One region of the Pseudoalteromonas sp. SR44-5 genome, then DNA from elsewhere that is predicted to be linked to it. Evidence: predicted binding sites of a transcription regulator. Region 1 holds the regulator's gene; each other region holds the start of a gene.

Region 1 (3,206 bases):
TTTTGATGCTTTGTGGCGTTTTTATAGCCGAAAATTGAAGCTTTTTTGCAAAAAATGCTGACAAAACGCATAAAATTAACGGATATAGCATATAACAGGATAGACCTGATATTGCTTGAATTTAATTATAATATAGGTATCGTTCCCTATAAGATATAAGAACTGCTTACTCTCACTTTCAACTTAACTTACTTGCAGGATAAAATCGCGTTATGTCAGACTTTCGTGAACAAGCTTTACATTACCATTCGCACCCCGTTCCAGGAAAAATTAGCGTTGAGCTTACAAAGCCAGCTGAAACCGTACAGGATCTTGCACTCGCATACAGCCCCGGTGTTGCAGAACCGGTACGTGAAATAGCTGCTGATCCCGCTAATGCCTACAAATACACCGGTAAAGGCAATATGGTTGCGGTTATTACTAACGGCACCGCTATTTTAGGTTTAGGTAACTTAGGTCCATTGGCTTCAAAACCGGTTATGGAAGGTAAAGCGTTATTATTTAAACGCTTTGCGGGTCTAGATTCGATAGATATTGAGGTGAAACACAATACCACCGAAGATTTCATCAATACAGTTGCTAACATCGCTGATACGTTTGGCGGTATTAACTTAGAAGACATTAAAGCGCCAGAGTGTTTTGAAATAGAAAAAGCATTGATCGAGCGTTGTAGCATTCCAGTGTTCCACGACGATCAACACGGTACCGCGATTGTAACGGCTGCTGGTATGATCAACGCACTTGAAGTACAAGGCAAAGAAATCGAAGATGCGATTATCGTTTGTTTAGGAGCCGGTGCCGCAGCGGTTGCGTGTATGGAGCTACTGATCAAGTGTGGTGCATTGCGTGAACATATTTACATGTTAGATCGTAAAGGCGTTATTCATACTCGTCGTGATGATTTAAACGAGTACAAACAGTTATTCGCTAACAATACAGATAAGCGCACACTGCAAGATGTTATTGCTGATGCCGATGTATTTGTTGGTGTATCTGGCCCGAATTTACTTTCTCCTGACGATCTTAAGTTAATGGCTGATCGACCTGTAGTGTTTGCCTGTTCAAACCCAGATCCAGAAATCTCACCAGTGCTTGCTCATGGTGCTCGCGATGATTTAATCATGGCAACGGGTCGTTCAGATTATCCAAACCAAGTTAACAACGTGCTGTGTTTCCCATTTATTTTCCGTGGTGCGCTAGATGTGCGTGCAAGCAAAATTAATGATGAAATGAAAATTGCTGCGGTTGACGCTATTCGTAGCATTGCTAAAGAACCAGTACCAGCGGAAGTATTAAAAGCGGCGGGTGTTGAGACACTTGAATTTGGTGCGCAGTATATTATTCCAAAACCGATGGATCCGCGTCTATTACCGCGCATTGCCAAAGCAGTAGCGCAAGCGGCAATTGATTCTGGTGTTGCACAAATTGATATGCCGGAAAACTACATGGAGTAGCTGCTTCGCTGCAATTGGTAATGGCACAATAATAAAAACCTCAGCAACTTACGTTACTGAGGTTTTTTTGTAGCCAATTCCTGAAGCAGGAATATATACAAATGATAACTTAATCTTCGTTGAGTACAGGTACTTCGAGACCCATCTCAAGCATGATTTTTTTCACTTCTTCAGGCACTTTCTCTGGATTATCTTTACGTAAATCTTCATCGTTTGGCAGTGGTTGGCCAGTAAATGCGTGTAAAAATGCTTCACAAAGTAATTCGCTATTTGTTGCATGGCGAAGATTATTAATTTGACGACGAGTGCGCTCATCAGTCAAAACTTTTAATACATTTAGCGGGATCGAAACGGTGATCTTTTTAACTTGTTCTGATTTTTTCCCGTGTTCTGCGTATGGGTGAATATATTCACCATTCCATTTAGCCATAGGATGTATCGTTGCCTCAGGTTGTTAATTGTTTGCGCGACCTTTTGCAGCGCAAAGATGGCGAAATTCTATCGTGTTAAAAAAGATAGTCAAATACTTGTTTTTTAGCCATCTAGCAGCTTAAATGTTTTTACTTCTAATCTTGCGGCTAAAACCGCATAAATGCTTTGACTTATTAAATTTGATCCTCTAACCTTTTAGACGTCTAAACATCCATTTAATTTTAGGTGACGGTATGAGTCAAAAGAATAAAGCAACCATTGCAGTACGCAATGGTATTGATGCAGATAAACATCACGGCGCGGTTGTGCCTCCCATTCATTTATCGACCACCTACTCATTTGCTGATTTTGATAAAAAGCGCCAATATGATTATGGCCGTAGCGGCAACCCAAACCGTGATTTACTCGCTGAAACGCTCGCTAAGCTTGAAGGTGGCGCTAAGGGGATTATCACTGCAACGGGCATGGCTGCGGTGCATTTAGCTACTCAGCTGCTAAACAGTGACGATACCTTAGTGATCCCACATGATTGCTATGGCGGTAGTTACCGCTTATTCACCTCACTTGAAAAGCGTGGCTTATTAAAGTTAGTGGTTTTAGATTTAACTAAATCTGAAAATCATCAAAAAATTCTTGAGATAAAACCAAAGCTAATTTGGATTGAAACACCGAGTAATCCTATCTTACGGTTAACCGATATTAAAGCGATCACCACGATTGCTAAGCAGTGCGGTGCGTTGGTTGGTGCCGATAACACATTTTTATCACCTGCTTTGCAAAACCCAATTGAGTTTGGTGTTGATATTGTGGTGCATTCGACCACTAAATATATTAACGGTCACTCAGATGTTGTTGGTGGTGCGGTGATCGCCGCTACCCAAGAGTTGGGTGATGAGCTTGCTTGGTGGGCTAATAACATTGGCATTACCGGTGCCCCGTTTGATAGCTACTTAACGTTACGTGGTTTACGTACTTTGAATGTTCGTTTACGTCAGCATCAAGAAAATGCCTTTATTATTGCCCAATATCTAGAAAACTCCCCTTATGTAAGCCAAGTATATTACCCTGGATTAGTATCTCATCCACAGCATGAACTCGCTAAACAGCAGCAACGTGGTTTTGGTGGCATGGTAAGCTTTGATATCAAAGGTGATATTAATGATGCTGCAGAATTTTTGACCAGCTTAGAAGAATTTAGCTTAGCTGAGTCATTAGGTGGGGTTGAGAGTTTGATTTGTCACCCTGCAACTATGACCCACGCAGGTATGGAGGCAACTGCTCGTCTTGCTGCGGGAGTAGGTGATACCCTGATCCGTATTT
Region 2 (3,206 bases), on a different contig from region 1:
AACCAAGTACACCAATTTTTGCGCCCGGGAAAAAATGCAAAGAAATATCTTTTAAGATAGTGCGCTTAGGTGGCACAACCTTAGATACTCGACTCATCGAGAAAATAAACTTATCAGGTAAAACCATGGAAGGAGCCTTCAAATAATAATAAAAATTTCAATGTTGTATTGTAGTGGTTGATAGGTGAAACAGTCAACGAATCAACCAAATAACAATGTGCTAATTCGCGAGCAATACTCCTACACCGATTAAAGCAAGCAAGCCGCCTATTAACATTTTATTGGTAACGGGCTCGCGCTTTATAAAACCAATGCTCATTACAATTAATGGCGCGGTTGCGAAAATCGTTTGTGCAATGGCTGGATCGGTATATTTAACTGCGCCAAGTTGAAGCCATAAACCGAGGAAAGTGCCTAAAAACACAGCCGCAAAAAACCATTGTTTGCCGCTAATTCCCCTTAGAGTTAGTGCTTGTTTAAATTCACTGCTTTTAAACACTGCAACAACTAAGGCCACAGTCATCGTACCGGCTGCTAATCTAATTAATGCCGCCCATAAGCTACTCATATGCTCATTATTGAGTGCGCCTTTAGACATCACCATACCGAGCGCTTGGCAGATAGCAGCTGCAAGGGCACATAAAACACCTTTGCGATAATGTTGATGATCAACCTGTGGCAATGTTTTTTCAGGCTTGATTGCTATTACTACGCCAATGGTTGTAAGTACAATACCGCACCATGCAAATGGCGATAAATAATGATTTAATAGCAGGATATTAAAAACCCCCACAAGGGCTGGAGCAAGGGACTCAATAACTAACGTGCGAGCAGGGCCAATATTTCGCAGCGCAGTAAAATAGGCGCTATCGCCAATCGCAATCCCAATCACCCCGCCAGCAATTAGCCAAAGCCAGCTTGTCAGATGATGTGGTAGTGCAGCGTCTTGAGTAATCGCAATAGTAGCTAACATCATGGCACTTGCTAACACGCCTTTACTGATGTTTAGCTGCATAGGCGTTAAGTGATGGCTAAAACCTTTATATAAAATGGTCGAAAGCGCCCAAACAATAGCTGCTAATATAGCAAAAAGTTCTCCAAAGCCTAGCCAATCAATCACGTTTACCACCTTAAAATAAAATCAACAGGCGCATTATGGCGAGCGGTTTTTAGAATGCAAAAGAATAGCTAAAATAAATTCATTTGGACATCTAAACATCTAGAGGTTGAAATTTCCAGCTATCCGTTCATAATTAGCCATTGGTTAATTATGCCTTGGAGATGAGTATGCCTATTACCGTTAAAGATGAATTGCCCGCAATTGCGAAGTTACGTCAAGAAAACGTATTTGTAATGCCAAAAAGCCGCGCTAAAACCCAAGAGATCCGTCCGATGCGCTTGGCGATTTTAAACTTAATGCCTAATAAGGTAGAAACCGAGGTGCAATTTATTCGTTTGCTCGCTAATTCACCCTTACAAGTGAATGTAGAGCTACTACGTTTAGACACTCATCGCAGCAGTAGCAATTCAGAGCAGCATTTAGACACTTTTTACCGTTATTTCTCTGAAGTGAAAGACAACAATTACGATGCATTACTCATTACCGGCGCACCATTGGCACATTTAGAATATGACGATGTAGCCTACTGGGATGAACTAAAAGTAATTTTAGATTGGGCGGAGCAGCATGTAACCTCAACATTATTTTCGTGTTGGGCGGCTCACGCGGGTTTATTTCATCATCATAATTTAAAACGTGAACTAAAAGAAAATAAGCTCTGTGGCGTGTTTACCCATAAGTGTTACTTTGAACATGGAGCCTTAACGCGTGGTTTTGACGATACTTTTGTAGTGCCGCACTCGCGTTATGGTCATATTGATATTGATAAAATCAACGCTTGTGATGACTTAGTTGTGCTGGCAGGTTCAGAGCAAGTAGGCGCTTACTTAATAAAAAATAAATCCGGCAGCCAAGTGTATATTACCGGGCATCCTGAGTATGATGCAGACACTTTAAAAGGCGAATATCAGCGCGATTTAGAAAAAGGCCCTGATGCGCCATTGCCTGAAAATTACTTTCCAGAGAACAACCCAGATAACGAACCGTCGAAAACTTGGCAAAGCCATGCCTTTTTACTGTTTTCGAATTGGTTAAATTATTATGTGTACCAAACCACACCCTATGATATTAATTTAGTTAGCCAAGCCGTAAGGACTAACAACTATGCCGAATAATTTAGAAAACAAAAGCGCCGAGTTAATTGAAGCGTTAAAACAGCGTATTTTAATTCTTGATGGTGCTATGGGTACCATGATCCAAGAACACAAATTAGAAGAACACGATTACCGTGGCGAGCGCTTTAAAGACTGGCATGTGCTAATTAAAGGTAATAATGATTTATTAAGCATTACACAACCAAAAATTATTGCTGATATTCATCGTGGTTTTTTAAATGCAGGTGCCGATATTATCGAAACCAACACCTTTAATTCGACTACAATTTCGATGGAAGATTACGATATGGCCAGCATCAGCCGTGAAGTAAACTTAGAGTCAGCTAAATTAGCACGCAGTATTTGTGATGAGTTTACTGCTAAAAATCCAGCAAAACCACGCTATGTTGCGGGTGTTTTAGGGCCAACCTCAAAAACCTGTTCAATCTCACCGGATGTGAACGACCCCGGTTATCGCAATGTCACGTTTGATAAGTTAGTCACCGCGTATGTTGAATCAACCCTTGCTTTAATGGAAGGTGGTGTTGATTTAATTTTGATAGAAACAATTTTTGATACGCTAAATGCAAAAGCGGCTTCATTCGCGGTTGAAGAAGCGTTTGAGCAAGCCGGTCGCAAATTACCTGTGATGATCTCTGGCACCATAACCGATGCCTCCGGACGTACGCTGTCAGGGCAAACCACCGAAGCATTTTATAATTCGATTCGTCATATTAAGCCAATTTCAATTGGTCTCAATTGCGCCCTTGGCCCAGATTTACTGCGCCAATATGTAGAAGAACTATCGCGTGTTTGTGAAACTTACACCTCAGTGCACCCCAATGCCGGTTTACCGAACGAGTTTGGGGAATATGATTTAGAGGCACCTGAAATGGCGCAAGAAATTATCGATTGGGGCAAGTCTGGCTTTATCAATATTGTTGGCGGCTGTTGTGGTACCACACCTGCACACATCAGGGCATTTGCGAAAG
Region 3 (3,206 bases), on a different contig from region 1:
CGGCACAGTTCGCTTTCAACATCTGTAACAAATGAAATTCGCTCACTGCTATATCATCAGAAGCGGTTTCTTCTACTTGTTTACAGGTAGAAAAGTGTACATTCTTCTCTGAACGTAAAGTTAAATCATAATTTAATTTAATGCTCTGGTAATCCATCACAATTTCAGATTCTAAACCTGTAAAATAATTAGTAAATAATTTAGGTTTTATTTCATTAGCAGATAATTTTGAGCAGCTAACACAGATAAATATCGATAATACTAATGATAAGTTTTTCACGGTGTCGTTACCTTTATGCTGTTAGCCGCAGATAGCTTTGCTCTTACGTAGTTATTTCTTTCTGCGCTGAGTTGAGGACGATAGCTTTCTTTAGCTGCTTTAATCCAATCTCCAGTTTTGATTGCTTTATCAAACTCAGTAAACTTCGTGACAATTTTTACTGCACCTAAGTTAAAAATCATATCAAATAATGCGACTTGTATATTTTTGTCTAATTTATCAAAATCATCATAATAACCATTAGACTTTTTATATAGAGTAGAAAGCTCTCTGTAAAAAGAATCCATATGTTTGTCTAGTTGGCGTGTAATTTCTACATCTTTAATTATGAGTGTAGTAAATTGCTTATACCATTCAGCTTTATAATTTCTTTTTTGTTTAGCTATTGTTTCAAATTCTTTTTGCTTTTCTAGAGGAGTTGCAGGAGGACCCGGTTGATTGTTAACTACTTTATTCATTGGGAGCAGGGTTGCAGCTTGTTTGTTTTTTATCATATGACCTACGCCTGTGGTTACATAGCCCTGAGAGTCTAGATAAAAGTGATTAATTTTTTCTCATATTTTATAATGTTTTTAATTACTTCTTATTTCACCTGTGGATTTAATGGCATTTAAAATTCCTTTTAATAGTATTACCTAATTAGCATACAAGAATACTTAAAATTACCTAAAAAAACAACAATCATGAACACTAGTTCACTTAAAAATAATGGGCAGGCTCAAGTTTAACTCTATTAAGCAATCTGTTTTTCAGCAAGATTTAATTCCATTGTCGCTTTTAATAAGCGGTAAAGATTAATTGATGCATCAATTTCTTCTTTACGGTTGGTTAAACTTTCAATATTTAACCCCAGTGGCACGTCTAAATGCGCGCAACTTCTTAGTATTAAATCTAAGTTTTCACGGCAAATACGTACAGATTCACTCAGTGGGTTTTGCGAATCAAGCATCCGCCATTTAGTTGCATCAGGTACGGAAATTCCTAACCATTGCATAAACTCTAAGGTTTTTTCACTGCCGCAGGGCGTAAAGGTTAGAATAATACGTTTAGGTTCGATACCTTGAGCTTTACAGCTGCGCGCATAACTGGTGATCAAATCCACGGTTGCTTGCGCGTTATACACAGCTTGTGAGATAAAAAATTTACAGCCTTGCGTGGTTTTTTCAAGTAAGCGTTCATGTTCATTACGTTTACTTGCGTGGCGCTCGGCAATGGTAACGCCTCCTAAAAAGAAGTCTTGAGGCTGTTCGCTTAAGACTTTATAAGCATCAGGCAGGCTTAATTTAATATCCCCGTCAGATGATGGACTACCGACTAATACTAGGTTTTTTAAATTAAACTGGTTTTTAGTTTCGCTTAACCACTGTTTAAATTCGGCCACACCGCGCTGTGCAACACTTTTATAAGTGATCACTTCTTGATGCGATAAATTACGTAGTAAGTTACTGTATTCTCGAGGATCTACCGTTTGCTTGAACGGAAAAGGGCGAGGCATCTCAGTGCGACTACTTTCATCTTGAATGTCATAAATAATCACGCCATCGTATTCAATTTCATGCAAACGAGCTAAGAGCTTTTGGGCGATAATTTCAAGCTGCGCTTTATCAGTACCAATACGTGGTGGGGTGGTACCAATTAAGTACACACCCTGATTGGTGTCTTCAATTTTCTCTTGTAGTGATAAAGCCATAATCCTCATTCCAGCTAAGTTAGTGTCTATGGCAAATAATATAGCAGCCATTTAGACGTCTAGATAGATTTTTTTAGTGAAACTTTTTCAACGAAGGTGAGTTTTATTCATGTTGCTCTGAATGAAGAGTTCTGTGTTACACAACTGTTTACATAATTTATTGCCTCAGGGGTCTTATATTGACTTGCTTTGTTGCATAATCGGATGACTAAAAACAAGAAATTTATTCAACTAACAAGGGATAGCAATGAAATTTAAATTATTAGCAACCAGCCTTGCGGTAACGCTTGCACTGGGCGGTTGTGCAAGTAACAGCGGCTCAAACATGGTCAAAGAGGTTGAGATTGAGCAGTCAACGGTTGCCAGTAGTAATGATCGGGTGTTCTCACAAGATTATTTATTAGAAGAGCTTGATAACGGTTTACGCGTTATGGTGGTGAAAACTGATTACCCTGATGTGGTATCACTACAAATTCCAGTCTCTGTCGGTTCTCGTAATGAAGTCGAAGCAGGTAAAACCGGTTTTGCACACTTTTTTGAACATATGATGTTTAAAGGCTCTGAAAAATATCCGCAAGATGTGTATTCTGATATTCTAAAAAATTCAGGGGTTGATAATCGCGCTTATACAACCAATGATTACACTAACTATCACTTAAACTTTTCAAAGCAACATCTTGATAAAGTACTTGAAATTGAAGCGGATATTTTTCAAAACCTGACTTATTCAGAAGAGCAATTTCGTACCGAAGCATTAACAGTTAAAGGCGAATACCTTAAAAATAATGCCAGCCCGGTTCGTAAGTTACTTTCTGCAGTACGTAATGAAGCATTTGAAAAACATACCTATAAACATACCACCATGGGCTTTTTTGCAGATATTGAAGCCATGCCGGAGCAAATGGCATACGGTAAAGAGTTTTTTGCTAAGTTTTATAAACCTGAATATGTGTCATTAGTGATTGTAGGCGATGTTGATCCAGCTGAAACTATGGATATGGTTAAAAAACACTGGGGCCAATGGCAAAAAGGCGATTTCGTTGCTGATATACCAACCGAACCAAAACAGCAAGCGGCGAAATATATACATGAACAAAACGAAGGCTTACCAGGGCATTGGTTATTAGTATCTTATAAAGGCACAGCCTGGCAGCCAAAGCAAAAAGACAGAGCCGCGCTTGATTTACTGTCACAGCTTTATTTTTCAACCAACTCAGAGCTTTATCAAGAGTTAGT
Region 4 (3,206 bases), on a different contig from region 1:
ATGCATTCAGTGCGTCTTGCGATGCCTTACGTGATGCTGGGTTTGCTGGATTTGCGTCTAGTTGCTCAATATATGCTTGTGATTTTTCAGCCCAATCTGCTGGCAACTCACTACTAGTACGGCGTTTAAATTCAGCAGCTAGTTCTGGGTGTGCAGCGGCGTACGCGGCAAATTTTTCATCCCAGTTAGCTTCAAGTTGTTTACCCTTTTCTTTGCCATCCCATTGTGCATAAATATCAGCTGGGATTTCAAATGCTTCACCAGTCCAACCAAGGAACTCGCGTGCTGCTTTGATTTCGTCTTCACCTAGTGGTGCGCCGTGACAATCATGGCTACCTGATTTATTTGGTGAACCATAACCGATAACTGTTTTACAACAAATTAGTGTTGGTTTGTCGGTGATGCTGCGTGCTTCTTCGATGGCTGCGCGGATAGCGTCTGAGTCATGGCCATCAACGTCACTTACTACATGCCAACCGTAGGCTTTAAAGCGTGCAGGTGTATCATCGCTAAACCAACCTTCAACTTCACCATCAATTGAAATACCGTTGTCATCCCAAAACGCAACAAGCTTACCTAGGCCTAATGTGCCGGCAAGTGAACATGCTTCATGAGAAATACCTTCCATTAAGCAACCATCGCCTAAGAAAGTATATGTGTGGTGATCAACAATATCATGACCTTCGCGGTTAAATTGCGCGGCTAATGCTTTTTCAGCAATCGCCATACCTACCGCGTTAGTGATCCCTTGACCAAGTGGGCCCGTAGTAGTCTCAATACCTGGCGCATACCCATATTCTGGGTGACCTGGTGTTTTTGAATGCATTTGACGGAAGTTTTTAATTTCCTCAATTGGTAAATCATAACCACTTAAATGCAATAGAGAATAAATAAGCATTGAACCGTGGCCATTGGAAAGTATAAATCGATCTCTATCTACCCACTCTGGATTTGTTGGGTTGTGGTTTAGATAATCGCGCCATAGTACTTCTGCGATATCAGCCATGCCCATAGGGGCTCCAGGGTGGCCAGATTTGGCCTTTTGTACTGCGTCCATTGATAAGACGCGAATAGCATTTGCAAGTTCTTTGCGAGACGGCATGGATTCTCCTACCTTTACTGTATTTGCGCTGGTTATTGTGTGTATTCATTTGAAGATCCATTCTTACTTATTGTAGGGGCTGTATGCAATTAAAAACCTGATTAAATTGGGCATTATGAATTTTTTTTAAGAACAAAAAGTTATTAGTAATTTTATTTAGACGTCTAGGCGTAAAAACACTATGCAACTATCGTTGTTTTAGATAAAATACGCCCCTAAATTTTTTAGCGCTCTTACCGACGTTTGTGAAGCGCAATATTTGTGAGCAAAGACAATGGCAAAACATTTATTTACTTCTGAATCTGTTTCTGAAGGTCATCCGGATAAAATCGCGGACCAAATCTCTGACGCGGTACTAGATGCCATCTTAGAACAAGATTCTCATGCCCGTGTTGCGTGTGAAACTTACGTAAAGACTGGTATGGTTATGGTTGGTGGTGAAATCACTACTAGCGCATGGGTTGATATCGAAGAAATCACACGTAAAACTGTACGTGAAATTGGCTACACTCATTCTGATATGGGTTTTGATGCAGACTCGTGTGCAATTTTAAACACGATTGGTAAGCAGTCTCCTGACATAAACCAAGGTGTTGACCGTACTAGCCCAGAAGAACAAGGCGCTGGCGACCAAGGCCTAATGTTTGGTTACGCATGTAACGAAACTGAAGTATTAATGCCTGCACCAATCACTTACTCACACCGTTTAGTACAGCGTCAAGCGCAAGTACGTAAAAGCGGCGAGCTAAACTGGTTACGTCCTGATGCAAAATCACAAGTTACTTTTGCATATGAAAATGGCAAGCCAGTAGGTATTGACGCAGTAGTACTTTCTACTCAACACAGTGAAGACATTTCACAAAAAGATTTAGTAGAAGCAGTGATGGAAACAATCATCAAGCCGGTACTGCCTGCTGAGCTTATCACTAGTGCAACTAAGTTTTTCATTAACCCGACTGGCCGTTTTGTAATCGGTGGCCCAATGGGTGACTGTGGTCTTACTGGTCGTAAAATTATCGTTGATACCTATGGCGGCATGGCTCGTCACGGTGGGGGGGCATTCTCTGGTAAAGATCCATCAAAAGTTGACCGTTCAGCTGCGTACGCTGCACGTTATGTTGCTAAAAACATCGTTGCTGCGGGCCTTGCTGACAAATGTGAGCTACAAGTTTCTTACGCAATCGGTGTTGCAGAGCCAACGTCAATCAGTGTTGAAACATTTGGTACCAGCAAGCTTGAAGAATCACGTTTAATTGAATTGATTCGTGAACACTTTGACTTACGTCCATATGGCTTAATTAAAATGCTTGATCTTGAGCGCCCAATTTATCTACCAACTGCAGCTTACGGGCATTTTGGTCGTGATGAATTCCCTTGGGAACGTACTGATAAAGCAGACGCACTTCGCGCAGCAGCTGGTCTTTAATATCAGCCACTGTGTGAATAAAAAAAGCGCCAATTGGCGCTTTTTTTTATGCCTGCTGATTATATTGTTGTAAATGCCTAGGTTATTGTCGCGAGGTAAACTCGCTGCTACCAGACATAGGCGCGGGTTTACCCCGCACAATTAAAACTAGGTTCTAGGAAGTGGCTAGGAGTTAGGGCGTGTTCGAAGCCAGTGGTATTTCCCCCCTTATTCACTACTCTTGGTGCAAACCTATTTTTTTTATAATTTCACCACAGAGTTCACCGAGCTCATAGAGGAAAAACCTGTAAGTAATTAACTTTACTTTTGTCTTCTCGGTGTAGCGCACAGCGCCTCCTACCCTCGGAGGTAAATAGGCTTGTCGCCATAAATGGCGACCTACAGGAGCGCGGTGGATATTACTTGTAGGCGAGTGGCTTGCCACCGCGAAGGATAAAGTGTTTATCGCGAGATAAACTCGCTGCTACCAGACGTAGGCGCGGGTTTACCCCGCGCAATTAAAGCTCGGTTCTAGAAAGTGACTTGGGTGTATTCGAAGCTTGTCGCTCAAAGCCTGTAACGTTTTGCCTAACTTCCTAACCTATCAATGTAATTATCTTTTCATACCCAGCCACAGCCCATACAATAAATAACACTATCAGTGCTAATGTCACAGCCGCTGAAGCAATATCTTTCGCT

The links. The regulator MetJ, encoded in region 1, represses methionine synthesis genes. The targets are predictions, from matches to a motif close to TAGACGTCTAGACGTCTA.
Region 2: metA (homoserine O-succinyltransferase) is a predicted target of MetJ. The motif match lies at 1,205-1,222, and genes of this name have one in related genera.
Region 3: H5154_RS01235 (methylenetetrahydrofolate reductase) is a predicted target of MetJ. The motif match lies at 2,015-2,032, and genes of this name have one in related genera.
Region 4: metK (methionine adenosyltransferase) is a predicted target of MetJ. The motif match lies at 1,260-1,277, and genes of this name have one in related genera.

What each region holds. Positions count from the first base shown of each region.
Region 1 is NZ_JACJDT010000007.1:78,624-81,829, forward strand. Features, by position in the region: gene H5154_RS05790 (malic enzyme-like NAD(P)-binding protein) at 213-1,454, shown strand; gene metJ (met regulon transcriptional regulator MetJ) at 1,564-1,884, opposite strand; gene metB (cystathionine gamma-synthase) at 2,120-3,206, shown strand, end outside.
Region 2 is NZ_JACJDT010000042.1:6,962-10,167, forward strand. Features, by position in the region: gene ettA (energy-dependent translational throttle protein EttA) at 1-127, opposite strand, end outside; gene H5154_RS24070 (DMT family transporter) at 221-1,120, opposite strand; gene metA (homoserine O-succinyltransferase) at 1,288-2,235, shown strand; gene H5154_RS17885 (homocysteine S-methyltransferase family protein) at 2,225-3,206, shown strand, end outside.
Region 3 is NZ_JACJDT010000002.1:20,031-23,236, reverse strand. Features, by position in the region: gene H5154_RS01245 (hypothetical protein) at 1-280, opposite strand, end outside; gene H5154_RS01240 (hypothetical protein) at 277-774, opposite strand; gene H5154_RS01235 (methylenetetrahydrofolate reductase) at 1,014-1,970, opposite strand; gene H5154_RS01230 (pitrilysin family protein) at 2,218-3,206, shown strand, end outside.
Region 4 is NZ_JACJDT010000062.1:9,165-12,370, forward strand. Features, by position in the region: gene tkt (transketolase) at 1-1,102, opposite strand, end outside; gene metK (methionine adenosyltransferase) at 1,377-2,528, shown strand; gene H5154_RS21135 (diacylglycerol kinase) at 3,104-3,206, opposite strand, start outside.